3 regions of the Gordonia sp. WA4-43 genome follow, and region 1 is predicted to be linked to each of the others. Evidence: riboswitches for the same ligand, from Rfam matches in the RefSeq annotation. Region 1 holds a riboswitch; each other region holds the start of a gene.

Region 1 (9,938 bases):
GAGTTCATCCTGCGGCGTGACCCCGCGTACAAGGTCTACGACGACACGTTCCGGTACCTGTTCAACAGCTACTACGAGGCTGTGGGAGAACGGCATCCACGACCTGATCGCGGTCTCGTCACGCGGCCGGGTGTCCGCGATGTGACCCGCTACCGCGAGCATGTCGACGCCGCGATGGTGGATCTCCTCGAGCGCGGCGACCTCGACGAGGCCGCACTCGAACTCGTCGAACTCGGCTTCAATCACGAACAGCAGCACCAAGAGCTGCTGCTCATGGACATCAAGCATCTCTTCTCCACCAATACGTTCGGGCCGGTGTACATCGATCGCGAACCCGACGAACCGGGCATCGCGAAAGCGTTGGGCTGGCGGCAGTTCGAGGGCGGCGTCAACGAGATCGGCGCGTTGGGCAGCGGATTCTCCTACGACAACGAGGGCCCCCGGCACCGGGTGTATCTCGAGGACTTCGAGATAGCCGACCGCGCGGTCACCAACGCCGACTGGCTGGAGTTCATGGCCGACGACGGTTACCGGCGCGCCGAATTCTGGTTGTCCGACGGGTGGGCGACCATCCGCCAGACCGGATGGGACGCACCGGGATACTGGCGCGACGAAACGGGTGCGCGCTCCACCGACCCGTCGGACTGGACGACGTACACCCTGTCCGGCCGGCGGCAGATCGTGCCCGACGAGCCCGTCCTGCACGTCTCGTTCTACGAGGCCGACGCCTACGCCCGCTGGGCGGGGGCCCGGCTGCCCACCGAATTCGAGTGGGAGATCGCTGCCGGCTCACTGGGTACCGAGCGCGGGGCCCTGCTCGACCCGGACCGATGTCATCCCGGCCGCGTCGGTGCGGCGATGATCGGGGATGTGTGGGAGTGGACGGCCAGTGCGTACCTGCCCTATCCCGGCTTCGTGCCCGCCAACGGCGCGGTGGGTGAATACAACGGCAAGTTCATGTCCGACCAGCATGTGCTGCGCGGGGCGAGCGCGGTGACGCCTGTGGGTCACGAACGACTGACGTACCGGAACTTCTTCCCGGCGCCGTCGCGCTGGGTCTTCTCGGGACTCCGGCTGGCCCGATGAGCCTCGACAGCGACACCCCGGTGACGGCGACCACCGGGGAGACGGCCATCGGGGGCCTTGCCGCAGACGCACTCTCGGGATTGTGGCAGCAACCGCCGGTCCTCCCGACGAAGTGGTTGTACGACGAGCGCGGCAGCAAGCTCTTCGACGAGATCACCCGTCTGCCCGAGTACTATCCCACCCGCCGCGAGACCGCGATCCTGCGCGCGCGGTCGGCCGAGATCGCCTCGACGACCCGTGCCGACGTCATCGTCGAACTGGGCTCGGGCACATCGACCAAGACGCGTCTGCTGCTCGACGCCTTCGTGGACGCGGCCGCCGACGGTGAGCGTCCGACCTACGTCCCCGTCGACGTCAGCACCGAGATGCTCACGACGACAGCCGAAGTGCTCGCCGTCGACTATCCCGGGATCGACGTCGTCCCCGTGGTCGCCGACTTCACCGAGCCCGACCTGGATCTCCCGCCCGCCGACGGCCCGCGCCTCGCGGTGTTCCTCGGTGGCACTATCGGCAACTTCGATCCTGCTGCGCGCGCGGAGTTCTATCGTTCGATGGTCGGCTCGTTGTCCCCGGGTGATTACTTTCTCCTCGGCACCGACCTCGTCAAGGACACCGGGCGGCTCGTCGCCGCCTACGACGACAGTGCCGGTGTGACCGCCGATTTCAACCGGAACATGATCGAGGTGCTCCGTGCCGGCCTCGACGCTCGCGGGCTCTACGCCGACGACTTCGAACACATCGCCCGCTGGAATCCGGGCGAGCACCGCGTCGAGATGTGGCTACGTGCCCGACGGGACGTCGACGCGTACTTCGGTGTGCTGGGCCGATCGTGGCGGGTGCCCGCGGGAACCGAGATCCACACCGAGATCAGCACCAAGTTCCAGCCGGGGGCGCTCGCGGAAGAACTCGAGTCGGCCGGACTGTCCGTCGTGTCGGCGTGGACCGATCCCGCGGGCGACTTCCAGCTCACCCTGACCCGACGCTGAGCAGTTCGCGCACCCGCGGGATGACCTGCGTCCCATAGAGCTCGACACTGCGCATGAGCTCGGCGTGGCCGAGTGTCCCGTGCGAGTACTTCAGGTCGAATCGGCTCAGTCCCAGAGCTTGGACGGTCGACGCGATCTTGCGGGCAACGGTGTCGGGCGACCCGACGTAGAGCGAGCCGCCGGGTCCGGTCGACCGCTCGAACTCGATGCGGGTCGGGGGCGGCCAGCCGCGTTCGCGACCGATGCGTCCGACGTACTCGCGGTAGTGCGGCCACAGGTCGTCGCGTGCCTGCGCGTCGGTGTCGGCGACATGTCCCGGTGAGTGCACGCCGACGGGCATCAGCGGCTTGTCCATCTCGCGCAGGGCGCGGTGATAGAGATCGACGTACGGCTTGAAGCGCAGTGGGTCGCCGCCGATGATCGCGAGCATGAGCGGCAGGCCGTACGACGCGGCACGTACCACCGACTCCGGGCTGCCGCCGACCGCGATCCACGTCGGCAGGGGCGGGTTCTCGAGTTCGGGGTAGACCGTCTGGGACTGCAGAGGACTGCGCGTGGAACCCGACCAGGAGACCGGTCGGCCGGTGCGCAGTTCGGCGAACAGGGCCAGCTTGTCGCTGAACAGTTCCTCGTAATCGGAGAGGTCGAAACCGAACAGCGGAAACGACTCGGTGAACGACCCGCGCCCGAGGATCACCTCGGCACGACCCGACGACAACGCATCGACTGTCGAGAACCGCTGGAACACGCGGATCGGATCATCGGAACTCAGGACGGTGACGGCCGAACCGAGACGCATCCGGGTGGTGCGCGCCGCGATGGCGCCGAGTACGACCTCGGGTGCCGACACCGCGTAGTCGTCCCGGTGATGCTCACCGACACCGAGGAAGTCGACGCCGACCGTGTCGGCGAGGATGGCCTGCTCGAGCAGATCGCGCAGGGTCTGCGACCCCGAGCGCAATGTGCCGTCGGGTTCGGCGGTGATGTCCCCGAACGTGTCGAGACCGAGCTCGACCTTCTCGATACCTACCGGGTGAGATTCCATGTCGCCCTTCGCGAAGTTGTGATCGTGCGGGGCGAAATCGGAGGAATTGCGCCCGCAATGGTCTTTTCACACGATTTCACGAACATCTTTCCAGTTCGTCACGGTGTCGAGGTCGGTGCTGTGTAATGCTTCATAACGGTTCATGTGCTCGGCTCTGAACTCGCCGATTTCTTCTAGACAAGGGAGACACTCCGATGTGGGATTCATTCTGGGACTTCATCTGGTACACGATCGTCATCTTCGCGTTCGTGGCCTACCTGATCGTCCTGTGGCACATCATCAGCGACCTGTTCCGGGACAAGGCCGCGTCGGGCTGGCAGAAGGCGGCCTGGATTGTCTTCTTGATCTTCCTCCCGTACCTCACCGCCATCGTGTACCTGCTCGCCAAGGGCAAGGGGATGGCCGAGCGTCAGCGTGAGGCCTACAGCGAGGCCAAGCAGGCGTCCGACGAGTACATCCGGTCCGTCGCAGGCACCTCGCCGACCCAGCAGATCGCCGACGCGAAGAACCTGCTCGACTCGGGCGCGATCACACCCCAGGAGTTCGAGCACTTGAAGAGCAAGGCCCTCAGCGGAACCGCCTGACGGTCCCTCGACACAGACATCGCTCCCCGATGGCGCCGGTCGCCGTCGGGGAGCGTTGTCTGTTTCTCGTGTTCGCGTCAGTCCGCCGACCCGACGCCCACACGCCACAGCGGATTGACCGGACCGTGGCCGGCGCCCAGTGGATACGCAGCGGCCAGGCAGCGGGTCACCCAGTCCTTGCCGAAGCCGACCGCCGCGGGAACGTCGTGCCCGTGGGCCAGCGCGCATGCGATCGCGGCGGCGAGGGTGTCGCCGGCGCCGTGGTCATGCGGGGTGTCGATGCGTTCGTGGCTGAGCTCGATGAACTGGTCGCCGTCGTAGAGCAGATCGGGGGAGTGGTCCGAGCTTCGCAGGTGCCCGCCTTTCACCAGCGCCCAGCGCGGCCCGAGATCGAGCAGCGCCCTGGCCGCGTCGCGTTGCGACGCGGTATCGGTGACCTCGATCCCGGTGATCAGGCGAACCTCGTCCAGGTTCGGGGTCACCACCGTCGCGAGGGGAAACAGGCTGTGCCGCAGGGTGTCGAGTGCCGAGTCGGCGAGCAGCTGGTTGCCGTGCATCGACGCGCACACCGGATCGACCACCAGCGGAACGGATGTGTCCCGGCCGATACCGCTCGTGCGGCACTGCTCGACGATGGCCTCGATGATGGGCGCCGACGCGAGCATCCCGGTCTTCGCCGCGGCCACACCGATGTCACCGGACACGGAGTCGATCTGCGCCGCCACGGTCTGCGGTGAGATCTCCTCGAACCCGCTCACGCCCACCGAGTTCTGGACCGTCACCGCGGTCACCGCGACACACCCGTGCACCCCGAGCAGGGCGAAGGTGCGCATGTCTGCTTGAATTCCCGCGCCCCCGCCGGAGTCCGAACCAGCGATGGTCAGGACCCGTACCGGGGCCGTTCCGGGCGGTGACAGCGGGAGTCCCGTGTAGGCCTGTTCGTCGACCGTGCGCTGATTCGCGTCGACTGTGCGTCGTCGTGCGTCGTCTGTGCGCATCAGGCGCCGCCGGTCGTCTGGAGCGGGAGGTACACGCGGTTACCGGCCTCGGCGAACTCGGCCGACTTCGCGGCCATGCCCTCGGCGATAGTCCGGTCGATGTCGTCCGCGGTGACGAGACCGTGCTCCTCGGCGTAGGCGCGGACGTCCGCCGAGATCCGCATCGAGCAGAACTTGGGTCCGCACATCGAGCAGAAGTGGGCGGTCTTCGCGGGCTCGGCGGGCAGCGTCTCGTCGTGGTATGCGCGCGCGGTGTCGGGGTCGAGGGCGAGATTGAACTGGTCGGTCCAGCGGAACTCGAAGCGCGCCTTGCTCAGTGCGTCGTCGCGTTCCTGTGCCCGCGGGTGGCCTTTGGCCAGGTCGGCCGAGTGCGCCGCGATCTTGTACGTGATCACGCCGACCTTGACGTCGTCGCGGTCCGGAAGTCCTAGATGCTCTTTCGGAGTCACGTAGCACAGCATCGCGGTGCCGGCCTGAGCGATCATCGCCGCGCCGATGGCCGAGGTGATGTGGTCGTAGGCCGGCGCGATGTCGGTGGCGAGCGGACCCAGGGTGTAGAAGGGGGCCTCCTCGCACAGCTCCTCCTCCAGGCGCACGTTCTCGGCGATCTTGTGCATCGGGACGTGCCCGGGGCCTTCGATCATGACCTGCACACCATGCGATTTGGCGATCGCGGTCAGCTCGCCGAGAGTGCGGAGTTCGGCGAACTGGGCCTCGTCGTTCGCGTCGGCGATCGATCCGGGGCGCAAGCCGTCGCCGAGGGAGAACGTGATGTCGTAGCGGCGGAAGATCTCGCACAACTCGTCGAAGTGCGTGTACAGGAACGACTCCCGGTGGTGCGCGAGACACCAGGCCGCCATGATCGAACCGCCGCGCGAGACGATGCCCGTCACCCGCTTCGCGGTCAGCGGAACGTAGCGCAGCAGGACACCGGCATGGACGGTCATATAATCGACGCCCTGCTCCGCCTGCTCGATGACTGTGTCGCGATACAGTTCCCAGGTCAGCGAGGCGGGATCGCCGTTGACCTTCTCCAGCGCCTGGTAGATCGGAACCGTCCCCACGGGGACCGGCGAGTTACGCATGATCCACTCGCGGGTGGTGTGGATGTCGGCGCCGGTCGAGAGATCCATGATCGTGTCGGCGCCCCAGCGGGTGGCCCACACCATCTTCTCGACCTCGTCGGAGATCGAGCTGCGCACCGCCGAATTACCGATGTTCGCATTGACTTTCACCGCGAAGTTCTTGCCAATGATCATCGGTTCGGACTCGGGGTGGCGGTGGTTGGCCGGGATGACCGCGCGGCCGATGGCGACCTCCGACCGGACCAGTTCGGCGTCGACGCCCTCCCGGGCGGCGATGAACCGCATCTCGTCGGTGATGATGCCGGCACGCGCCCAGGCCAGCTGGGTGCTCGCGCCTTCGATCGGGTCGGGCCGATGCCAGCTGTCGCGGGTGGGGGTGAGGCCCTTCTCGACGTCGATGTGCGCCGCCGTATCGGTGTAGGGGCCGGAGGTGTCGTAGACGTCGAGGTGTTCGCCGTTGGTGAGCTGGATTCGACGCTGCGGCACACGCAGGTCGTCGACGGCGAGGTAGTGCTTGGCGCTGCCCTCGATCGGGCCGAGGGTCAGGAACCCGGAATCGGCGGGTGCGCTGCTGTTGCGGGTGGTGGATACACGTGTGCCCATGGCTGGTCTCCCTACGCCGGCATTACCCGGACAGGTTCGAGCGGTCGGCGACCGCCCGTCGCCATCTCAGCCCTCGGTCATCGTGAGAGCCCCCGCGGTGTGTAGTTGTCGTGCGTCCGCCACCCTACATCGCATCGTCCGGTCGGTGCGTGCGGGTGGGGAAGACCGTATCGATTTGCGACGATCACACGATCGGGGTCGGCAGTTACGGTTCCGTAAGGTACCGTGTGACCCGGATCACAGGGATGGCGCTGTCGCGTGTGGCAGGTACGCGCCGGTGATCCGATGTCCGCGATCACGAGGTGAGGAGGGTCGGGTGCTACGCAAGCATCGTCAGCGACCACCACAGTCGGCAAAGTCCATCCTGCAACAGATCTCGCAGGTGGTACACAATCCCGACCGCGACCGATTCGAACTCTGGGTCGCCGGCGACCTGGTCGGCGTGCTCGGTTATTCGACCGAGTCGGCGGACGGTCAGACCACCATCACCGTGCTGCACACCGTGCTCTACGACGAATACAGCGGACACGGACTCGCCACGCGACTCACCCGTAGCGCCGTGCACTACACCCGCGAACAGGGTGCCCGCCTCCGGCCGGTGTGCACGTTCACCAAGCGCTACCTCGACAGCCATCCCGGGATCGTGCCGCTCGCGCCGGTGTGATCCGAAGGTAAGCCTCGGCGGCTCCAGAACATTCCTCGCCGGACCCTTCGAGGCTCGTCGCTATCGCTCCTCGCACCTCAGGGAGCAGGGGTTATGCGCTTCTTTCGGATTAGGAGACTGCTGAAATAGTCGGTGTCGTTTCGGTGTGGGGTGAGCGGGTTTGCCTGGTGGGCTGGGATCCTGGTGGGTATGCAGGGTGAGCCGGATCGTCAGGGTGAGTTTCTGGATGTGAACTCGGTCGTCGGGCATTTGCTGGCCGAGGGCAGTGTGTTCGCGTTTTTGGCTGCTCATCGCGAGCAGTTGTTTCCTGCGGAGATGTTCGCGGACCTGTTTCCCAGCGGCCGGGGCCGTCCGTCGATCCCGCCGGCCACGATGGCGTCGGTGATCGTGCTGCAAACGCTGCAGGGTTTGTCCGATCGCGAAGCCGCTGATGCGGTCACTTTCGATCTGCGGTGGAAAGCGGCGTGTGGATTCGTGTTGGGTAACAAAGGTTTTCATCCGTCGACTCTGACGTACTGGCGTCGGCGACTGGCAGCCAGCGATCGGCCGCACCGCATTTTCGAGGTGGTACGCGAGGTCATCACCACCACCGGGGTGCTCGCGGGTAAGAGCCGTCGAGCGCTGGATTCGACGATCTTCGATGACGCGGTGGCCCGCCAGGACGCCATCACCCAGGTGATCGCGGCGATCCGGCGGGTCGCCCGAGAGGTCGACGGTGGTGCGGTGGTGGTCGAGCAGCACGCGACTCGTCTGGCCGCGTTGACCGGCGGCGGCTATGACCGGCCCGGCAAGCCGCGGATCGCCTGGGATGATGAGTGTGCTCAACAGGACCTGATCAGCGCCCTTGTCGAAGATGGGTTGGCCGTGCTCGACGGTCTGGACCTCGAGGCCATCGACAAGGAGCCGAGTAACGAGGCCCAGGCGCAGGCGGTGGCATTGCTGGCATTGGTGACCGGCCAGGATGTGGAACCGGCACCAGGTTCTGATGGCACCGACGGACGCTGGCGCATCGCGCCCCGGACCGCCCCGGACCGGGTGATCTCCACCGTCGATACCGACACCCGGCACGCCCACAAAACCCGGGCACGCCAGCAGGACGGGTTCAAGGGCCACATCGTCAATGAACCGGAGACCGGGTTGGTCACCGCGATCGAGATGACCAAAGCCGCTGGTCCGGACACTTCCGACGGAGCAGTCGGGGCACGGTTGTTGCTGAGCGATCCGACCGTCGCCGACGACGCCGACGATCGTGAGGTGCTGGGTGATTCAGCGTATGCCTCCGGTGACATGCTGGCCACGCTGGCGCGGACACGATGGAACGCGGTGATCAAACCCAAGCCACACATGCCGGCGGTTGCTGGTGGTTTCGTCGTCGACGATTTCACCTTCGACGCCGACGCGAACACATTGACCTGCCCCAACAACCTGACCCGACCGGTCAGCGCGAAAGGCCACGTCACCTACGGTGCGGCCTGCCACGACTGCCCACTTCGGGCACGGTGCACCACCGCGGTTCGTGGACGCAAAATCAGTTTCGGCGAACACCACCAACTCCAGCGCGAACACCGACAACACTTCTCTGACAACACTATTGCCGACACCTACCGCCAGCATCGACCCATGGTCGAACGGACGATTGCCTGGCTCACCCGCGGTAACCGGCGGGTGCCCTACCGTGGAATCGAACGCAACAACAACTGGCTGCACCACCGCGCCGCCGCGATCAACCTACGCCGCCTGATCACCCTCGGACTGACTACCACCAACGGCACCTGGACACTGGCCACCGCCTGAACCGCGGCACCGCCGCCCCACCTAGATCGATCACCACGACCACACCCCGGAACCGACACATCCCCGCAGCAGGAACCTCAACCCAGGCTGGACCCTAATTCAGCAGGCTCTTAGGAAGCGGTGGTCGCGCTCGCGCCGGTGTGAGGAACGGGCTCCGACTCGGCTCAGCCCGCCGACGGCTCCGACAGCAATGTCTCGCGGAGCACCTTCTTGTCGATCTTGCCGACCGCGGTGACCGGCAGGGTGGTCACGACGCGGATCACGTCGGGCAGTTTGAAGGACGCGAGACCGCGTTCGGCGAGGAACGTACGGATCGTCGCCAGCTCGAGCGGTCGGGCCGGGGGGTGTTCGTGCGAGAGCACGACTGCCGCACAGATCTTCTCACCGAGCGCATCGTCGGGCAGCCCGACCACCGCGACCTGCCGGACCGAATCGTGGGCGAGGAGGTTCTCCTCGACGTCGTCGGCGGCGACGTTCTCCCCGGCGCGCACGATGGTGTCCTTGATGCGGCCGGTCACGGCCAGGTGCCCCGACGGCAGCCGGGTGACCTTGTCCCCGGACCGGTAGAAGCCGTCCGGTGTGAACGATTTCTCGTTGTGCGCCTCGGCGCGGTAGTAGCCGCGGATCGTGTACGGCCCCCGCACCAGCAGTTCGCCTTCTTCCCCGTCGGGGACATCGGCTCCCTGCTCGTCGACGACCCGCACCTCGTCGAGCGCCGACATCGGCGCCCCCTGCACCTGGTGGACCAGGTCGCGTGGGTCGTCGGTCCGGGTGTAGCAGATCAGCCCCTCGGCCATGCCGAAGACCTGCTGGACGACGGGGCCGAGGGCCGTGTCAAGGGCGACGGCGTCGGACTGGGCCAGCTTGGCGCCGCCCACCTGCAGCAGGCGCAGGGAGCTGATGTCCGCCGGCTCCCACTCGGTCGCCGCGCACCAGAGTTGCGCGAGCGCGGGGACGAGCGCGGTCACCGTGACGCGGTGCCGCTCGATGAGCTCGAAAGTGTTGTCCGGACTGGGGTTGTCGGCGAAGACGACGTGGCCGCCCGCACCGAAGACGCCCAGGATTCCCGGGCAGCACAGCGGGAAGTTGTGCG
Region 2 (9,938 bases), 550 kb from region 1:
TTCGGGTTGCGGCCGGTCGCAAACGCGTTGGGCGACTCGGTGGGGGAGATGTAGAGGGCGGGCATCGGCTGGTGTGCCGTGGTCGCCAGCTCACGCACGATCCGGTACATGACCGGTGCCTGCAGTTCGGTGACCGGTTGCGCGTGCATCGCCTTCAGCGACATCTTGGCGCTGTTGAAGTAGACGTAGGCGTTCATGCCGACGGCGACGATCACCGATCCCCACAGGATCAGCGGGCTCTGGAACAGAGCGCCGATGCCGACGATGATCGCCGACATCAGACCCAGCAGAGCCGCCGTCTTCAATCCGTTGAAATGCATCGGGTCCTCGTCTGTCCGGCGCCGTGGGTCTCGGGCTCCGCGGGCGGCCCGGGCGAACCCGGTGCCGGCGGCGGAGTGCAGGCGCCTCATCCGGTCAAACGACGCAGCGCCCGTCTGGGTTTCCGACGGCCGGGGTTCGGTGCCGCCGACCCACCGACCGGGCGGGTCAGCGGTAGTTGACGAACTGCAGGGCGATGCCGAAGTCCTCGCCCTTGAGCAGCGAGATGACGGCCTGCAGATCGTCGCGCTTCTTGCTCGACACGCGCAGCTCGTCGCCCTGGATCTGCGCCTTGACGCCCTTCGGCCCCTCGTCGCGGATCTTCTTGGAGATCTTCTTGGCGTGCTCGGAGTCGATGCCCTGCACCAGTGAGCCGGTGATCTTGAAGGTCTTGCCCGAGCCGACGACCTCGCCGGCGTCGAAGGCCTTGAGGGAGATGTCGCGTCGGATCAGCTTCTCCTTGAACACCTCGAGGCCCGCCTGCGCGCGCTCCTCGGCGTCCGAGGTGATCACGATGTTCTCCTCGCCGGACCACTCGATGCCGGTGTTGGTGCCGCGGAAGTCGTACCGTTGCGACAACTCCTTGGCAGCCTGGTTCAGGGCGTTGTCGACCTCTTGCCGGTCGACCTTGCTCACCACGTCGAAGGATGAATCAGCCATGTCCGACAGGGTATGTCATGGCGATCAGCGACAGTGGGCGGCCGCGGGAGTCTACCGGGGCGTCCGACGCTGTGCCTGCTCGGCGAGGGCACGACGCGACTCGTCGTGGAGCACCTCGAGCAGCTCTCGCTCGAGGGCGACGAACTCGGGCGCGGTGAGCCCCGCCGGATCGCGCGGGCGCGGGAGGTCGACACGCACCTCGTGGACAACGGTGGCCGGGCGGGCGGACAGCACGATCACGCGGTCCGAGAGGTGGACGGCCTCGCGGACGTCGTGGGTGATCATCAGCACGGTCCACCGGTAGCGCTGCCACACCGACTGCAACCACGTCTGCATCTCGGTCCGGGTGAGTGAGTCGAGGGCGCCGAACGGCTCGTCGAGCAGCACGAGGTCGCGATTCTGGACGACGGTGCGCAGCAGTGCGGCGCGCTGTCGCATCCCGCCGGACAGCTGGAACGGGCGCGCGTCCTCGAATCCGGCGAGTCCGAAGGCGGGGAACAGGTCCGCGGCCCGGCGTCGGGCCTCGTTCGTCGGCACGCCCTGCACCTGGAGGCCGAGGATGGTGTTGTCCAGCACGGTGCGCCACGGGAACAGCAGGTCCTTCTGCGGCATGTACGCGCAGTGTCCGGCGACGGCGGGTTCGGAGCCGACGGACGCGCTGCCGGAATCGGGGACGTCGAGTCCGGCCAGCAGGCCGAAGACGGTGCTCTTGCCACATCCGCTGGGCCCGATGACGGAGACGAACTCGCCGGGCTCGGCGGTGAACGACACCCCGTCGAGGACCTCCCGGCGAGGTTGTCCGCGTCCGGGTCGGGGATAGGACTTGGTGAGCCGGTCGACGACAAGTCGATGGTCCGGGACGAGCCGGTGGTCAGTCATGGTGGTTCCGGTCCTCGGCGCGGGCCCAGGGCGCGACGACCCGCTCGACGGCGAAGGTGAGCAGGTACAGCGTGACGCTCAGGAGCGCGGTCACCAGCACCGCCGCGAGCACCAGGTCGGTGCGGAACGAGTTCTTCTGCAGGCTCATGTAGATGCCGAGACCCTGTCTGGCGCCCACGTACTCGGCGAAGACGGCGCCCACCACCGCATAGGTGATGCCGATCCGCAGCGCGGTGAAGAACCGCGGTAGCGCGGACGGGAGCCGCACGTACCGGAAGACCTGGCGGCGGGTGGCTCCCATGCTGCGCATCAGTGCGCCGGCCTCGCGGTCGGTGGCGGCGAATCCCTCGATCAGGCCGATCGCCACCGGAAAGAACGTGACCAGGGCGATGACCAGCACCTTCGGGAGTAGGCCGAAGCCGAACCAGATGATCATCAGCGGTGCGATCGCGATGATCGGCAGGGTCTGGGAGGCGACGAACAACGGCACGAACGCCCGTCGCAGCGCCGGCGAGAAGTCGACGACGATGGCCAGCAGCCAGGCCAGGACCAACGAGACCGTGAACCCGATCAGGGTCACCTGCAGCGTCGCCGCGGCGTGCACCCCGATCTCCGCGCGGTGCGACCAACCCTGCGCGACGACGCGCGACGGCGACGGCAGCACCTGCGGCCGGATTCCGCTGACGTCGACGTAGACCTGCCAGACCGCCACCAGGACGACCACCGCGACGAGCGCGGGCGCGATGCGACGCAGGCCGGTGCTACCGAGGGGTGTCGAGGTAGTCATTGGTGAAGTACGTCGACCAGTCCGGCTCGGTCGTGAGCGGCGCCCCGTCCGGGCCGGTCAGCAGACCGCTGCGGTACAGGAACCCGGAGTTCCCGGCCCACTGGTCGAGCGTCTGTCGCCCGACCTGGCCGTCGGCGTCCTTCATGTACTGACCGGCGAGCATGCGCTGGCTCTCGAACACCAGCTGCTCGTCGTTGAACGCACCGGGGTTGGCGGCGAGGAGGTCGCGGGCCGCCGCGTCCGGGTCGTCGGCCGCCGCCTGGTAACCGCGCTGCAGCGCCGTCACGAAGGCCGCCGCCCGGTCCGGGTTGTCGGCCAGCCAGTCCTCGTTGGCGTCGACGACGATCGCGTATGCCTCCGGGAATCCGAAGTCGGTGTAGTGGAAGTACCTCATCGGGGTTCCGCGATGTTCGGCCTCGATGCCCTCCCACGCGAGATAGGAGACGGTGAAGTCGGCCTGACCGGAGTAGACGGCCTCGTATGCCGAGGTACCGAGGGTCACCGAGGTGAACTCGCCGGTGCCGCCGTCGTTTCGGATCACCTGCTCGAGGGTCTTCTCCTCGCCCGGGTCGCCGAAACCGGCGTATGTCTTCCCGTCGAGGTCCTTCGGGCTCGTGATGTCGCGGCGGTCGGCGCGGACACCGATGCCGGTGGCCCACTTCTGCAGCGGCGCGAACACGGAGATGGTGTGCGCGCCCGATGCCCGCGAGAAGGTCGACGAGTTGTGGGTGCTGATCCCGAACTCGGCGTTGCCCGCGTCCACGATGGTGTCCACGGCGGTGTTGTTGTACGGCAGGATCTCGACGTCGAGTCCGGCCTCCTCGAACCAGCCGCGCTGCTGCGCCACGAACAATCCCGTGTGGTTGGTGTTCGGGGACCAGTCGAGCGCGAATCGGATGGTGCCGTCCGAACCGGCGCCCGAACCGCACGCGGTGATCGCCGACGACGCGACGACCGCGGCGGCGAGCGCGGTGAGGAGGCGGCGCGCGCGGGCGCTCATGCGGGCGCTCATGCGGCGGGCCACGGTTGCGGGTTCAGCGCGGTGTCCCAGAACAGAAGCTCGAACCGGGTGGCGACGGTGAACGCCGTGGCCATCGCGGCCCGCTCCCGCTCGCCGGCGTGCGCCGCGGCCTCGTCCACGAGTTCCCTTGCCCGCGAGGCGGATTCCTGGAACTCCGGGGCGTCGTAGGTGGTCACCCACTGCGCGTAGGGGTGGTTCGGGTCGGCGGCGAGCACCTGGGCGGCACTCGCGGCCAGGGCCCGGCCGACTTCCGCGTAGATCCAGAAGCAGGGCAAGGCCGCGGCCGCGCCGACCGCATACGACTCGGTCGCGGCGACGGCGGTCAGGTAGGACACGTACCCCAGGCACGCCGGCGACGGCTCGGGTTCGCCCTCACGCGGAGGCAGCTGGCCGCCGTTGAGCAGGTCGCCGTGCAGCGCCGACTCGACGGTGGCCGCGGTGGCCGACGAGTTCGCCCAGAACCCCGCGGTCTGCGGGTCGGGGGACTTCGACGCCAGGATGGCGAGGGCCTTCGCGTAACCGGCGAGGTACAGCGAGTCCTGCTCCATGTAGGTGCGGAACACCTCCAGTGGCAGCGTCCCGTCGCCGAGCCGCCGCAGGAACTCGAGGTCGTCGATCGCCGTCCGCAACCCCTTCGTCTCCTCCCAGAGGTGGTCGGAGAAACGGCCGGAGACCGGCATGCGCGCATGCACAGACATGACATCCCTTCGTCAGCATTACCTGGACAGGTTCTCGGGTCTCATCTCAGCCCCGCGTCGCGGAGCACCCCGTGTCAGAACGCAGCCACAGTAGCAGGAGTGGGGGTCGCAGTGGGACGCCTGTGCCACGACCGGGTCCCGGCCTGTTGACCAGCCGGTTTGCGCGTTGATGCGGTGTTCGTTGTATTCTTCACGGCGTTGTTCGTACGGCCGTCACGGTGGCCGGAAGAGCGGCACGGCAGGTTGCCCGAGCGGCCAAAGGGAGCGGATTGTAAATCCGTCGCGCAAGCTACATAGGTTCGAATCCTATACCTGCCACAGCGTGGTCCATTCTCGCGAAACTGCTCTACAGACGGTCTCCGACCAGCGATTTGTCTAGCGCAGACGCGAGTGTGTAACCTCGTTAAGGCTCTCGGGCACAACCGCCCGGGGCACGCCCCCTTAGCTCAGTCGGCAGAGCGTTTCCATGGTAAGGAAAAGGTCGACGGTTCGATTCCGTCAGGGGGCTCGCTGGACGAGAAGTCCGCGGGGCGGTGTAGCTCAGCTGGTTAGAGCGCACGACTCATAATCGTGAGGTCGAGGGATCGAGTCCCTCCACCGCTACACATCGGGTCCGACCGGAACCGAGCGCAAGGGTCGCAAGCCCTGAGGGAACTTCCGAACCCGACCACGTACCACCCGAAAGAAGGCAATCAAGTGGCCTCCTCAACAGATGTTCGCCCCAAGATCACCTTGGCCTGCGAGGTGTGCAAGCACCGTAACTACATCACGAAGAAGAACCGCCGCAACGATCCCGATCGCCTCGAGATCAAGAAGTTCTGCCCGAACTGCGGCAAGCATCAGGGGCACAAGGAATCGCGCTGACGCTGTCGTCGGCCGTTTCGAAGTACCACCAGCAGCGGGCTGCCTCTCGATGAGGCAGCCCGTCTTGTTGTGTCGGCCGAAGGAGTAGAGCTCAATGTCACAGGTAAGCGGAGCCGAGATCCAGGATCGTCCGGACGAGGCGTCGAACGGTGGCGGGAAGCCGACCCCCGACGAGATCGCCGCCCACACCCAGAGCCTTGTCGGCTTCCATTACACGGTCGACGACTATTACGAGATCGGCCGCGAGGAGATCCGTAAGCACGCGATGGCGGTGCAAGATGCGCACCCGACCCACTGGAGCGAGGAGGGCGCCCGGGCCTTCGGTCACGACCGCCTGATCGCCGCGCCGACCTATGTGTCGGTGCTCGGGATCATCGCCCAGCGCAAGCTTTTCGAAGACGTCGTCACCGGCTACGACATGTGGCAGATCATGCAGACCGATCAGCGGCTGGTCTACCACCAGCCGATGAAGGTCGGGGACCGCCTGATCTGCGACGTCTCGCTCGAGTCGTTCCGGCATGTGAGCAGTCCCGAGATGATCGACCTGATGGTCACCAAGAACGTCATCTGGAACCAGCACGACGAGCCGGTCATGACCACGTGGACCTCCCTGGCCGCGCGTCCAGGCATGGACGTCGACCCCGAACTCGAGGCGTCCCTCGACCACGTGATGATCAAGGTCGACGCCATCGGCGAGTCCGGGCACACCGTCGAGTCGAAGGCGGGTCGCTACGACCTCCCCGACCCGACGCAGTCGCCGGGCGCCTTCGGTGCCGTCGACTTCGACACGCTCACGGTGGGTCAGGAACTCACGCCCAAGCGCTACCTGCTGACGCGCGGCAATCTCGCGAACTATGCGGGCGTGGCCGGCGACCCCAACCCGATCCACTTCTCCGACCACGTCGTGAACGCGGCCGGGATGGACGACGTCGTCGCGCACGGCATGCAGACGATGGGGCTCGGCGCGAGCTTCGTCTCCGAGTTCATCGGCGACCCGGCGGCCTTCTGCGAGTACAACGTGCGCTTCACCAGCCCGGTGTACGTGCCGGCCGACGACAGCGCGGCCGTCGACTTCACCGGCAAGGTGAAGTCGCTCGATCCCGCAACTCGTCGCGGGACCATCGCGATCACCGCCAAGCAGGGTGACCGCCGGATCTTCGGACGCGCGCAGGCCGTCATCCAGTTCAACTGATCGACCGGTCGCGAGCCGGTCCGGCGGCTCACGGACGGGTGGCGTGTACGGTCGTCGGGGGAGCGGAGGCGAGCCTGTTTTGGGTCCACCGCCCCGGTGATCTACACTGAAGTGTCTGATTGATTCAGACTTGCGCGCTACCCATAGGGTGGCGCGTTGGTTTTGTCGGCGACGAAACGTCGACGGGCCGCGAGGCCGGATCGAGAAGGACGGCAACGCCGACCACTCCGGTGGCGGGCGTCGCAAAGGGGCGTAGCTCAATTGGCAGAGCAGCGGTCTCCAAAACCGCAGGTTGCAGGTTCAAGTCCTGTCGCCCCTGCCCTGGTGAAGGGCACACGCTGACGAGAGGACCGCGAAGTTGAGCAAGCGAGACCGGGCCGCCCGCGCCAAAGACGCCGCAGAGGGTTCTGCGGCCGATTCGGCTGCGGCTGAGCTCGACGGTCGCGACGAGGCCACCGACGCGGGTACGGACGACGGCACGTCGACCGAAGCCGCGAAGGAGCTGCGTCCGTCCGGTAAGCGCTCGGCTCGCGGACGTCGCTCGGCGGCGGGTGCAACCGACGGTGACGCCGACTCCGACACGGGGTCGGTCGCCGTCAAGGAACGCAAGACCAAGAAAAAGGCGTCTGCCGAGGAGAGCCGGAATCCGTTCGTACGGATCTGGGTCTTTCTGACGCAGGTCGTCGCCGAGCTGAAGAAGGTCATCTGGCCTACGCGGCGCGAGATGATCACCTACACGATCGTCGTGCTCGTGTTCGTCATCGTGATGACCGCGTTCATTGCCGGCCTCGACCTCGCCTTCGCCAAGGGCGTGCTCTGGTTGTTCGGCTGACCCACGCGGTGGGCTCGGCCGGCGACGAGGAACACGACCGCCAGATGAACCATAAGGAGCGTGGGCTGCAGTGAGCACCCCGGAGAACGAACTCGCCTCGACCGATTCCGTCGACGTGGCTGCTGCCGACGTCGACGCTGTCGACGCGGCCGTGACCGACGCGGTGGACACCGAGGGTGACGCGGTCGCCGACGACGCGGTCGTCGAGGGTGACGAGGCCCCCGCCGAGGACACCGTCTCCGAGGATGCCGACGAGGTCCCGGTTGACGAGGCCGCCGCCGACGAGGCCCCTGTCGAAGAGGCCGAGGTCGAAGCGGTTGAGGTCGATCCGGTCGAGGAACTGCGCAAGCAGCTCCGCCGCGCGCCCGGCGACTGGTACGTGATCCACAGCTACGCCGGTTACGAGAACAAGGTCAAGGCCAACCTCGAGACCCGCGTGCAGAACCTCGACGTCGGCGACTACATCTTCCAGGTCGAGGTGCCGACCGAAGAGGTCACCGAGATCAAGAACGGCCAGCCCAAGAAGGTCAACCGCAAGGTGCTGCCGGGCTACATCCTCGTCCGCATGGAGCTCAACGACGAGTCGTGGGGCGCCGTGCGCAACACGCCGGGTGTCACCGGCTTCGTCGGGATGACCAGCAAGCCGTCGCCGCTCTCGCTCAACGAGGTGCTGCAGTTCCTGATGCCGCGGACCGAGGCCAAGAAGCCCGCCGCGTCGCGTGGTGCCGCCGCCGAGGGCGTCGAGGCCGCAGCGGCCGCCGCGTCGAACGTCATCGAGGTCGACTTCGAGGTCGGCGAGTCGGTCACCGTCATGGATGGCCCGTTCGCCACGCTGCCCGCGTCGATCAGCGAGGTCAACGCCGAGCAGCGCAAGGTCAAGGTCCTCGTGTCGATCTTCGGTCGCGAGACGCCGGTCGAGCTCGGGTTCAACCAGGTCGAGAAGATCTAGGGCCGGACCACCAACCCAGAACTTTCACGTCTCCAGCGGGCGTGAATTCGCAAGGAAACAAGCAAGGAACAGAAGATGCCTCCCAAGAAGAAAAAGCTCGCCGGGATCATCAAGCTCCAGATCTCGGCAGGCCAGGCCAACCCGGCCCCGCCCGTGGGTCCGGCGCTCGGTCAGCACGGCGTGAACATCATGGAGTTCTGCAAGGCGTACAACGCGGCGACCGAGTCGCAGCGCGGCAACGTCATCCCGGTCGAGATCTTTGTGTACGAAGATCGCTCCTTCGACTTCAAGTTGAAGACCCCGCCGGCTGCGAAGCTCCTGCTGAAGGCCGCCGGCCTGCAGAAGGGCTCCGGCGAGCCCCACACCAACAAGGTCGGCAAGGTGAGCATGGACCAGGTCCGTGAGATCGCCAAGACCAAGGCCGAAGACCTGAACGCCAATGACATCGACCAGGCCGCGAAGATCATCGCCGGTACTGCTCGGTCCATGGGCATCACCGTCGAAGGCTGACAGACCTCATCATCACCGTGGGAGGGCCGGCTCGGCCCGCACCACACACCCCGCCGACTGACGGCGGAGAAGGAACAGAGCAATGAGCAAGAAGAGCAAGGCCTACGCGGCCGCGGCCGAGAAGGTCGACAAGACCAAGCTGTACAGCCCGCTGGAGGCTGTGGAGCTGGCCAAGGACACGTCGTCGAAGAACACCGACGCGACCGTCGAGGTCGCGATCCGGCTGGGCGTCGACCCCCGTAAGGCAGACCAGATGGTTCGAGGCACCGTCAATCTGCCGCACGGCACCGGTAAGACTGCCCGCGTGATCGTGTTCGCCGCCGGCGACAAGGCCGCCGAGGCCACCGCCGCCGGTGCCGACGAGGTCGGCGCCGAGGATCTGATCGAGCGCATCCAGGGCGGTTGGCTGGACTTCGACGCCGCGATCGCCACCCCGGATCAGATGGCCAAGGTCGGCCGTATCGCGCGTGTCCTCGGACCCCGCGGCCTGATGCCGAACCCGAAGACGGGCACCGTGACCACCGACGTCACCAAGGCCGTCAACGACATCAAGGGCGGCAAGATCAACTTCCGCGTCGACAAGGCTGCGAACCTGCACTTCGTCATCGGCAAGGCCTCGTTCGACCCGGCCAAGCTGGCCGAGAACTACGGCGCTGCCTACGACGAGATCATGCGCGCCAAGCCGTCGGCCGCCAAGGGCCGCTACATCAAGAAGGTCACCGTCTCCACGACGACGGGCCCGGGCATCCCGGTCGACCCGGCGGTCACCCGCAACTTCGCGGAGGCACCGCAGGCCTGATCTGATCAGGCGCACTGACACCCACGAGGGGCCCGGCATTCCGATGCCGGGCCCCTCGTGTCGTGTGCAATCACGCGTGGTCAGCGAGTATGCGTGCGAGTGCTGCTTCGACCGGGGTCAGCGGTGGGGTGGTGAGGTGCTCCGGCGGTGTTCGCGGATGGACGAGTTCGCGGTAGGCGAGTTCGAGGCGCCGGCCGCGGTCGCCGTAGCCGACGGCGTCGGGGCGCGACTGGTCGCCGGACCTGGTGGCAGGTCCGTGGATCTCGTTGCGCACGGTGTTCAGGTGTTGTGCGAACCGCCGGGGTATGTCGGGTCGGCGGTTGATGTGTTCGGGGTTGGGCGGTGCGCCGGGTTCGGCGTTCAATCGCCAGAGGCAGCGGCCTTCGTCGGGGCCGGATCGGGCGATGCGGGTGGTGTATTGGCCGGGTT
Region 3 (9,938 bases), 1.2 Mb from region 1:
GATCGCGCGTCAGTCCCGGTCGCGCCCGGGCGAGGACGCGTGCGCCCAGAAGCGCTTGGGGATCCGGCCGGCGCGCGCGGCCAGTCGGCCCCCGGCCACCGCGTGCCGCATCGCCGTCGCCATCAGTTCGGGATTCTCCGCCCGGGTCACCGCCGTGGCCAGAAGCACGCCGTCGCAACCGAGTTCCATGGCCAGGGCCGCGTCGCTCGCCGTCCCGATGCCCGCGTCGAGTATGACCGGCAGCGGGTCGTCGAAGCGGGTGTGGCAGTCGTCGACGATCATCTCGATGTTGTGCGGGTTGAGGATTCCGAGTCCGGTCCCGATGGGCGATCCGAGGGGCATCACCGCCGCCACCCCGAGATCGGCGAGTCGCGCCGCCAGGACCGGATCGTCGTTCGTGTAGGCCAGCACGACGAAACCGTCGGCCACCAGTGCGGCCGCGGCGTCGACGAGCTCGATGGCGTCGGGCATCAGGGTGCGTTCGTCGACGACCACCTCGAGCTTCACCCAGTCGGTCTCGAACGCCTCGCGCGCCAGTTGGGCGGTCAGGACCGCCTCGGCGGTGGTGTGACAGCCCGCGGTGTTGGGCAGGACGGCGATGTCGAGCCGGCGCAGCAGATCGAAGACCCCGGTGCCCGAGGCCGCGTCGACGCGCCGAACCGCGACGGTGGTCAGCTCGGTCCCCGACGCGACCAGCGCGCGTTCCAGGGTCGCGAGATTCGACGCGCCGCCGGTGCCGGTGATGAGTCGCGACGAGAAGTCGCGACCGGCGATGCGCAGATGGTCCGTATCCGGGATCGTCTCGTCGCCGGACCTCTGCTCGGTCCGCGAGGCGTCGGGCTTCAGATCGGCGAGGTCAGCCACCCTGCACCGCCGTGACGATCTCGACGACGGCACCGTCGGTCATCGTGTGCCGGTCCCAGCGGCCGCGCGGGACGACCGCGCCGTCCACCGCGACCGCGATCCCCCGGTCCGGCAACCCCAGCCCCATGACGACGTCGCGCACCGACGTGTCGGCGCCGACATCGACGCTCTTGCCATTGACGGTGATGTTCGCGGTGATACTCATTCCTCTGCTCCTTCCAGAATCGACAACACGCGGGCGGCGGTGCCCGGGGCGAGGACGATCCCGTTGCGCCCGTGCCCGGTCGCCACGACCGTTCGTGTGTCCACACGGGTGACGATCGGCAATCCGTCCGCGGTGCACGGCCGCAGACCGGCCCCCGCTTCGGTCAGTTCGTAGGTCCGCAGCCCGGGGAAGACCTCGATCGCGTCGGCGAGCAGATCCGCGACCCCACCGGCCTGTGGCGCGCGGTCGGCCGTCCCCTCGGCCTCGTACTGGGTGGCGCCGACGACGACTCCGTCCTCGCGCGGCACCAGGTACACGGCCCGCCCGTGGAGACGTGCCCGGACGACGTGGCCGGGCGGCGGCACCGACCAGCGAGTACGGCGAAGGCGGAGGATCTCCCCCTTCGCCGCATGCAGGTCCACACCCGGCCAGAGGGCCGCGGTGCCGAGTCCAGCGGCGAGCAGGATCTGGGTGTCGGAACCGAGGTCGTCGAGGTCGGCCAGGGATTCGACGCGCGCGGAGACCAACTCGGCACCCGCCGACGTCGCGGCGGCGCGCAACGCCTCGAGCAGCCGCCGGTTGTCGACGGACCACTCGCCGACCGCGCGGTAGCCACCGACCAGTCGAGAGCTCAGCGACGGTTCCAGGGTCCGGATGTCGCGGCCGGTCACCGACTGCAGCGCGGCATCGGTGGCGGGCTGCCCGGCCCAGACGAAGTCGGCGAGATGCCGCAGGTACTCGATGTCGGTGGCCGAGGCCGCGACGAACAGCGAGTCGGTGGCGGTGACGACACCCGGGTCGTCGAGCCGCTTCACGAGCGCCGGCCACAGCCGGACCGACTCGACCGACAGGGCCAGGGACGCGTCCTCGCCGGGATGACCCTCGCCGAGTGAACCGAGCATGCCGCCGGCGACCCAGGACGCGCGCTCCTCGGTGCCGGCGTCGAGGACGCGAACCCGCCATCCGGCGTCGGCCGCGGTGAGCGCACAGGTCAGCCCGATGACACCGCCCCCGACGACCGTCAGGGCGCGGTGGGCAGGGCGCTGCGGTGGGGAATCCACGTTGGGAATCACCTTCCTTCGCCGGAATGACCCGGATCAGGTTCGACGGTCAGCGGAATCTGTCCGCACTCTCAGCCCGGCCGATCCGGACTCCCGTGTGTTCGTGCGATCCACCCTACGCCGGGACGTCGGGGGTCCGGTTAGCCTGGTCGGCGTGACGACCCCGAACCGCACCAGCTCCGCGTCGACGGACCCCGGCTCCGCGACGGACCGTCGCCGGCGGCTCTCCACGGCCCGCCTGTACCTGTGCACCGACGCCCGGCGCGAACGCGGTGATCTGCTCGACTTCGTCGACGCGGCGCTCGCGGGCGGCGTCGACATCGTGCAGCTGCGCGACAAGAACTCGCCGGGCGAGCGCGAATTCGGGACCCTGGAGGCGGGCGAGGAACTCGAGATCCTCGCGGGCATGCGGACGGTCGCCGACGCGCACGGTGCCCTGCTGGCGGTCAACGACCGCGCCGACATCGCGGCGCTTTCCGGGGCCGATGTCCTGCACGTCGGACAGGGCGACCTGTCGCCGTCGGCGGCCCGCCGGATCGTCGGACCGGACGTCGTCATCGGCGCCTCGACCCACGACCCCGCGCAGGCTGCCGCCGCGATCGCCGACGACGACGTCGACTACTTCTGCGTCGGTCCGTGCTGGACCACCCCCACCAAACCGGGCCGCGCCGCCGCCGGCCTCGACCTCGTGTCCTCCACTGCCGCAACACAATCAGCCAAGCCGTGGTTCGCCATCGGCGGAATCAACGCCGGCCGCGTCGGGGAGGTCACCGCGCTCGGGGCGCGGCGCATCGTCGTCGTGCGGGCCATCACCGCGGCCGATGATCCGGCCGCCGCAGCCACCGACCTCGCCGGGATGCTCTAGCGGTTCCCCTGGCGGAAACACGTTTGCCCGGTCGGTGTCGCGGGTCTATGGTGGACCGATCATGTTGTGTATCACGAGCGTTCTCGTAACCCGCCGCAGCGGGGTCTGAATCTGACCGACCCCCCGCTGCGGGTCGGTTGCGCTCTCCAGTCGGTCATCCGTTCTTCGACCGAAATCGGTTTTCGAGATGCACCCTCTTCATCTACCTCGTCGATCCTGTTCGTGGACCGAGCGCGACGACCGGCACGGCGGCGACCACTTCGCCGCACGTTTCGGCCGCCCGCTTCCCCCCGGGATGCACGAGGAGGCCGCCGGGATGACCTGGCAGGAATTCACCGACGAGTACTCCCGTGGCGGCACGATCCGGCTGGGCTCCTTCTCTGCCGTTCCGTGCTCGGGCGACCTGGTCGAGTGCCGCGCGACGCTCGCGATCGCCGACCGCATCATGTCCCGCAGCGCCGTCGCCGCCGGCCCCGTCGGTGCGATGACCTCGATCCTCTACGACGTCGGCGCCCCGGTTCAGATCGTCCGGCTGCACCAGCGGGTCGTCGACGGCATGGTCACGACGTTCCTGCTGTGCGAGCACGACGGCCGGCAGGCCTGGGCCGTCGGTGAGGGCGCGAGCAGCGACGAGGCGAACGTCCACGCGCTGGTCGCCGGGGCGAACCGACTGCTGGAGTCCGACCGCGCCGGGGTGTGAGGGCTCAGCTCTGGGGATCCAACATCGCGATCCGCTCGCGGAGAACGGGCCACGCGAGTCCGAACGCGGGATGCAGCGGGAGTTGATCGACGCGCTTCTCGTCGACCCATCGCAGTTCCGTGGATTCGAAGTTGGCGACCGTGCGGACCGGCGAGTCGGTCTCGGCGATGACGGTGGTGTAGGTCCACCCGCCGGGCGCTTCATGGGTGACGACCGCGGCGACGACGCGAAGGTCGTCGGCGGTGATGCCGGCTTCTTCCTCGGCCTCACGGATCGCGGTGTCGATGGCGCCCTCGTGTGAGTCGCGGGCCCCTCCTGGCAACGCCCACGTACCGCCCTGATGCGACCAGGCCGCGCGGTGCTGGAGAAGTACGCCGGTGGTTCCCTCCGGCAGCGGCGCCCGCAGCAGCAGACCTGCCGCGCCGTGGATACCCCAGTATCGAGAACCGTCGGGATCGATCACCCAGCCGTCGCCGTCGCCGCGCACCACGCCTCCTCGCAACCCGGTCGCCCCGACCGGGTGCCTCCACCGTAAGTGAGATGCGCAACACCTGCCAGGGAGACCGCGAAGCCCTCTCATCGCGGCGCGGAACCACGAGGTGCGTCGGCGAGCACCCCGGCACGCGCGAACCGCCGAGGTCGGCGGCGCGGCGCCGATCGACTCGGGAGGAACCCGGCACGATGACATAGGGTGAAACACGCACGACCCGGTGAACGATGACCCAGATGACACAACCCCTGACGTTGATCGCCCGGTCACGCGAATCCGGAACGGGGAACCGGTGACCGTAGGACCGCACCGGAGACGATCCAGCGTTCGAGAAGGGATCAGGTAGGTGACCGGCGACGCGTCCTCCGTGCGGACGGCGCTGACGCGTGGCGGTCGCACGATCCGTCCGGCGCAGGCCTCACCCCCGATCCGCCAGGTGCTCGCCGACCGACGCGAACTCGTCGCCACCGCCCGGGAACGCGCCCAGTCCCCGTTCCAGACCCTGCGCCACTTCGCCGTCACGACCCCGGGCAAGCTGATCATCATCTGCGGAATCCTGGCGCTCGGCTGTCTGAGCACCGGCCTGTACGCATCAACGGTCCTGGAAGACCGCACCCAGACTCTGCAGCGCCTCATCGATCGGACCGAACCGCTCGCCGAGGCCGCGCAGGTTCTCTACAGCTCGCTGTCGATCGCCGACGCGTCGGCGAACGCGGCGTTCATCTCCGGCGGACTGGAGACCCCCGATCTGCGGCAGCGCTACTCCGACGCGCTGGCGACGGCGTCGTCGTCGCTGATCCTGGCCACCGGTACCTCCAGCGAACCCGGTTCCGGCATGGTGTCGGACCGAGCCGAGCAGGCGGTCAGCGCCGATCTCGAGACCCTGTCCACCTCGATCCCGGTCTACAGCGGACTCATCGAGACGGCGCGGACGAACAACCGGCTCGGCAACCCGGTGGGATCGGCGTATCTCGGCCAGGCGTCGTCGATGATGCAGGACCAGATCCTCCCGGCCGCCCAGCGCCTCTACGAACGGCGATCGATGGCCATCGCCGACCCCCAGCAGACCCTCACCCGTCCACCCTGGACCGTGTACGCGCCGCTGCTGTTCCTGCTCGCCGCGCTGATCCTGACGTCGCGCTACCTGGCGCGGCGGACCCGACGACGGTTCAACATCGGCATCGTGGCGGCCGTCTTCGCCCTCAGCGTCGGGACCCTGTGGTTGCTCGCCTCCGGTCTGATGTCGGTGGCCGCCACCAGCGACGCCCGCACCGAGGGCGCCGACCCGCTCCGCGACCTGACCGCCGCCCGGATCCTCACCCAGCAGGCGCGGTCGGCCGAGACGCTCTCGCTCATCCGCCGCGGTGATCAGGGCGGTCTCGAGCGCAGCTTCTCCGCGGCGACCAGCGAGATCGGCAACATCGTCGACGACGTCCGCGAGGGCACCGAAGACGGCGACAGCGCGGTCACCGGCGAACAACTGGACACGGTCACGGCGGCGCTGACCGAGTGGCGCCGCACCGACGCCGCGGTCCGCCGCTACATCCAGACCGGCAACTTCGGTCTCGCGCGCCTGCACACCGTCGGCGACGGACCGGACAGTTCGGCGCGCGCCTACACCGCGGTGGACACCGCGCTGGTCGATGCGATCACGACTGCGCGGAACTCCTTCCGGGACGACATCAACACCGCACAACGGGTCCTCGGGTTCACCGGCACCGGCATCCTGCTGCTCACCGTCTTCGCCGGAGTCGCGGTCGTGGGCGGTCTCATACCGCGCATCCGGGAGTACCGATGACGACCGTCCCCTCGCCTCGCCGCCTGCTGACCGTCGTGGTCCTGCTCGCGCTCACCGGCCTCGTCGCCACCGGGTGCGTGCGTTTCCCCGCACCTGAATCACCCCCGCCGACGGCGACCGCCGGGCAACCGATGCTGCCCGGCGTCCAGGTCGACGTGCCCGTCGAACCGCCGCCGAGTTCCGAGGCCTGCAACGCGACCCTGACCCTGCGGCCGCCCGCCCAGATGCCGCCGCCGCGTCAGATGCCGATCAATTCGACGATGGCCGGCATCCTCGAGCGGGGCCGGCTCATCGTCGGGCTCGACATCGGGTCCAACCTGTTCAGCTTCCGCGACCCGATCACCGGCGACATCCAGGGCTTCGACGTCGACATCGCGCACGAGATCGCCGGCGCCATCTTCGGCGACGACCGCCGCGTCGAGTTCCAGGTGTTGAGTTCCGCCCAGCGGATCGACGCCCTGCGGGACATGACGGTCGATCTGGTGATCAAGACGATGAGCATCACCTGCGACCGGTTGCGCGACATCAGTTTCTCGGCTCCCTATTACGTCGCGTCCCAGCGCATCCTGTCGTTCCGGAACTCCAACGTGACCGGTCCGGCGCAGCTCGCCGACAAGCGGGTCTGCGCCGCGCGCGGGACCACCTCGATCGGTCGTATCCAGGCCATCCAGCCCCGAGCCACGATCGTCAGCACGACGACCTGGGCCGATTGCCTGGTCCTGATGCAGCAGGGTCAGATCGACGCGGCGACCACCGACGACGCGATCCTCGCCGGTCTCGCCGCACAGGATCCGTGGTTGCGGGTCGTCGGTCCCAGCCTCGGCGAGGAGTTCTACGGCGTCGGGATTCCCAAGGGCCAGGACGATATGATCCGGTTCGTCAACGGCGTGCTCGAGCGCATCCGGGTGACCGGCCGATGGCAGGAGATCCGGGACCGGTGGCTGTCCATCCTCGACAGTGGGTACGGCGCTCCCCAGCCGTATTACCGGGACTGATGCCCATGGACGACGCGGCCCGGAACGATCACGACACAGACGACGTCACCCACGGCGACCTGAGCGACGACCTCGGCACCCAGCGGGTCTCGCTCGACGCCCTGCTCGGCGACGACGACCCCGACCCCGACGGTCCCGGCCCGGGCGGCGGCGAGGACGCCGAGACGACCGCGAAGGTGGTCGACGTCGGCACCCAGCGGGCCGACCTGTCGGCGCTGACCGAGGGCCCCGACGGCATGGCCGACACCACCGACCCCCGGCCCGGCCGACGCACCGACCCGGATGTCGGAACCCAGGCCGTCGCACCGGTGTTCACCGTCGGGGTCGACCCCGACGACCGGACCGACCGCGTCGAACGGCAGCGTCCCGCCGTGCCCCACCCGGAACCCGACTCCGGTCCGCTCGGCCGGCGTCTGGTTCCGCGGCGTCGGCCGCCGGTGCACGAGCGACGGCTCGGCAGCGGCCTGGTCGAGATGCCGAAGATCACCGACATCGAACCCGAGGACGCCGTCATCGACGACCCGGTGATCGCCGACAGCAAGCGGTTCTGCTGGCGCTGCGGCAAACCCGTCGGTCGAGCCGAGGGCGAGGGCGCCGGTCCCCCGACCGGCGACTGCGGCAACTGCGGCGCCCGGTACTCCTTCGTCCCGGGACTGGCTCCCGGAACATTGGTCGCCGACCAGTACGAGATCGCCGGCGCCATCGCCCACGGCGGCCTCGGTTGGATCTACCTGGCCATCGACCGCAACGTGAGCGACCGGCCCGTCGTCCTCAAAGGCCTGCTGAATTCCTCGGATTCGGAGGCGCAGCGCGTCGCGGTCGCGGAACGGCAGTTCCTGGCCTCGGTCAACCATCCCGGGATCGTCAAGATCTACAACTTCGTCGAGCACGTCGACGACGATGACCGCTTCGGCTACATCGTGATGGAGTACATCGGCGGCCAGACGCTCAAACAGATCACCGCGGGCGATCCGGACAACTCCCTGCTGTCGGTGGAGCAGGGCCTGGCCTACATCCTGGAAGTGCTTCTCGCCGTGGGCTATCTGCACTCGGTCGGCCTGGTCTACAACGACGTCAAACCCGAGAACATCATGGTCGGCAGTGACGAGGTGAAGCTGATCGACCTCGGCGCCGTCTCGCCTATCAACGGCTACGGGCACCTGTACGGCACGCCCGGGTTCCAGGCACCGGAGATCGTCAAGACCGGACCGCAGATCGCGACCGACATCTACAGCATCGGGCGCACTCTAGCGGTCTTGACCGTGCCGATGGAGATGCGGAACGGACGCTACGTCGACGGCCTGCCCGCCGCGTCGAAGACGCCTGTCTTCCGGAACAATCCGTCGTACTACCGCCTCCTGCAACGCGCCACCGCCCCCGACCCCGCCGATCGGTTCGTCTCCGCGGAGGAGATGAGCACCCAGGTGCTGAACGTGTTACGCGAGACGGTCGCCGTGCACACGGGGGTCCCGCGGCCCGCGCTGTCCACGGTCTTCACGCCGCAGCGCTCGACGTTCGGCACCGACCTGATGCTCGCGCCGGTCGACGGCTTCTTCGACCCCGATCAGGCGGCGTTCTACGATCCGGTGGATATCGCCAACGCCCTGCCCGTTCCGCTGGTCAACCCACTCGACCCGGCGGCGAGTCTGCTCACCTCGGCGGCGCTGTCGGACCCGCGACAGACCCTGGATTCCATCAACACCGCCCGGGCAGAGGGTTTCGCCTCGCTCTTCGGCGGCCGGCCGGTCAAGAACGCCCACCCGTCGCGGGAGATCGATCTCGCCGAGGCCCGCGCGCATCTGCAGCTCGACGACGTCGACACCGCGCTCGCCCTTCTGCAGGAAGTCCGCGCCCACCACGGTGATTCGTGGCGGGTCGAGTGGTACATGGGCATCTGCGCGTTGATGAACGACGAACCCGAACTGGCCTACGAGCGCTTCGACGAGGTCCTCGGTGCGATGCCGGGCGAGGTCGCGCCCAAGCTCGCCGTCGCCGGCACCGCCGAACTCATCGGCCGTTGGCTGGCCGACGAGAAGGGCCCGGCGAAGTCTGCCGAGAAGATCGCCAAGCTGTATGACGTTGCGCAGCACCATTATCACGATCTGTGGCTGACCGATCACAGCATCGTGACCGCCGCGTTCGGTCTGGCCCGGCTCGCCGTGGCGGCCGGTGACATCGACGCCGCGATCCAGCCGCTCGACGAGGTCCCGGCCACCAGCCGCCACTTCAACACCGCGCGCGCGACGGCGATCATCGCGCTCGTGCACGGGCGCCCCACCTCGCAGGTGACCCGCGAGCAGATCATCGAGGCCGCAATGCGTCTCGAGCAGATCCCGGACACCGAACCGCGCAAGGCCCGGATGCTGCTCATCGTGCTGGGCACCGCGCTGGGCTGGATCCACGACAATCCCGACGACGCCAAGCAGGACAACGAACCCTCGACGCTGCTCGGCTTCCCGTTCACCGAGTACGGCATTCGCACCGGCACCGAACGTTCGCTGCGCCAACTGGCCCGCCTGACCCGCACCAACCGGGACCACCGGTTCATGCTCGTCGACCTCGCCAACTACGTCCGGCCGAATACGTTGTTCTAGGGCTATCCGAAGAACGTCCCTGCTGCGTTGCGCACGAGCGGGTCTTCGCCCAAGAGCTCCGCGAGGTGGGCCTCGACCGGTGACGGACGGGTGCTGCGACGCACGCGCAGTGGCGGTCGGACGTCGATGACGTGGCTGGTTTTCAGCCATGAGCGGCGCGCTTGATCGCCGGGCCCCCTGCTCCCTGAGGAGCGCCCGGAGCTTGCGGAGGGCGCGTCACCCCTGCTCCCTGAGGAGCGCCCGGAGCTTGCGGAGGGCGCGTCACCCCTGCTCCCTGAGGAGCGCCCGGAGCTTGCGGAGAGCGCGTCACCCCTGCTCCCTGAGGAGCGCCCGGAGCTTGCGGAGGGCGCGTCACGAAGGGTCCGG

What was found. A riboswitch is a leader RNA that binds a small molecule or an ion and turns the genes downstream of it on or off. The one in region 1 is predicted to bind thiamine pyrophosphate.
Region 2: it holds a riboswitch for thiamine pyrophosphate, as region 1 does, so the genes downstream of both, LEL84_RS20245 (TenA family protein) here and thiC (phosphomethylpyrimidine synthase ThiC) in region 1, are expected to answer to the same signal.
Region 3: it holds a riboswitch for thiamine pyrophosphate, as region 1 does, so the genes downstream of both, thiO (glycine oxidase ThiO) here and thiC (phosphomethylpyrimidine synthase ThiC) in region 1, are expected to answer to the same signal.

The regions. Positions count from the first base shown of each region.
Region 1 covers NZ_CP084736.1:3,929,011-3,938,948, forward strand. The annotation lists gene egtB (ergothioneine biosynthesis protein EgtB) at 1-1,086, shown strand, start outside; gene egtD (L-histidine N(alpha)-methyltransferase) at 1,083-2,072, shown strand; gene LEL84_RS17750 (LLM class flavin-dependent oxidoreductase) at 2,053-3,117, opposite strand; gene LEL84_RS17755 (SHOCT domain-containing protein) at 3,312-3,701, shown strand; gene thiD (bifunctional hydroxymethylpyrimidine kinase/phosphomethylpyrimidine kinase) at 3,779-4,699, opposite strand; gene thiC (phosphomethylpyrimidine synthase ThiC) at 4,699-6,387, opposite strand; TPP riboswitch at 6,395-6,484, opposite strand; gene LEL84_RS17770 (GNAT family N-acetyltransferase) at 6,704-7,051, shown strand; gene LEL84_RS17775 (IS1182 family transposase) at 7,241-8,845, shown strand; gene LEL84_RS17780 ((2,3-dihydroxybenzoyl)adenylate synthase) at 9,010-9,938, opposite strand, start outside.
Region 2 covers NZ_CP084736.1:4,475,319-4,485,256, forward strand. The annotation lists gene htpX (zinc metalloprotease HtpX) at 1-320, opposite strand, end outside; gene LEL84_RS20225 (YajQ family cyclic di-GMP-binding protein) at 487-978, opposite strand; gene LEL84_RS20230 (ABC transporter ATP-binding protein) at 1,030-1,857, opposite strand; gene LEL84_RS20235 (ABC transporter permease) at 1,850-2,644, opposite strand; gene LEL84_RS20240 (ABC transporter substrate-binding protein) at 2,619-3,644, opposite strand; gene LEL84_RS20245 (TenA family protein) at 3,653-4,363, opposite strand; TPP riboswitch at 4,351-4,445, opposite strand; tRNA gene LEL84_RS20250 (tRNA-Tyr) at 4,601-4,681, shown strand; tRNA gene LEL84_RS20255 (tRNA-Thr) at 4,799-4,871, shown strand; tRNA gene LEL84_RS20260 (tRNA-Met) at 4,893-4,966, shown strand; gene rpmG (50S ribosomal protein L33) at 5,060-5,227, shown strand; gene LEL84_RS20270 (fused (3R)-hydroxyacyl-ACP dehydratase subunits HadA/HadB) at 5,322-6,419, shown strand; tRNA gene LEL84_RS20275 (tRNA-Trp) at 6,666-6,738, shown strand; gene secE (preprotein translocase subunit SecE) at 6,778-7,251, shown strand; gene nusG (transcription termination/antitermination protein NusG) at 7,322-8,200, shown strand; gene rplK (50S ribosomal protein L11) at 8,276-8,710, shown strand; gene rplA (50S ribosomal protein L1) at 8,793-9,509, shown strand; gene LEL84_RS20300 (HNH endonuclease signature motif containing protein) at 9,580-9,938, opposite strand, start outside.
Region 3 covers NZ_CP084736.1:2,710,310-2,720,247, forward strand. The annotation lists gene LEL84_RS12160 (thiazole synthase) at 10-798, opposite strand; gene thiS (sulfur carrier protein ThiS) at 857-1,069, opposite strand; gene thiO (glycine oxidase ThiO) at 1,066-2,130, opposite strand; TPP riboswitch at 2,127-2,236, opposite strand; gene thiE (thiamine phosphate synthase) at 2,285-2,995, shown strand; gene LEL84_RS12180 (hypothetical protein) at 3,312-3,695, shown strand; gene LEL84_RS12185 (NUDIX hydrolase) at 3,700-4,182, opposite strand; gene LEL84_RS12190 (hypothetical protein) at 4,532-5,983, shown strand; gene LEL84_RS12195 (glutamate ABC transporter substrate-binding protein) at 5,980-6,978, shown strand; gene LEL84_RS12200 (serine/threonine-protein kinase) at 6,984-9,572, shown strand; gene LEL84_RS12205 (HNH endonuclease signature motif containing protein) at 9,575-9,938, opposite strand, start outside.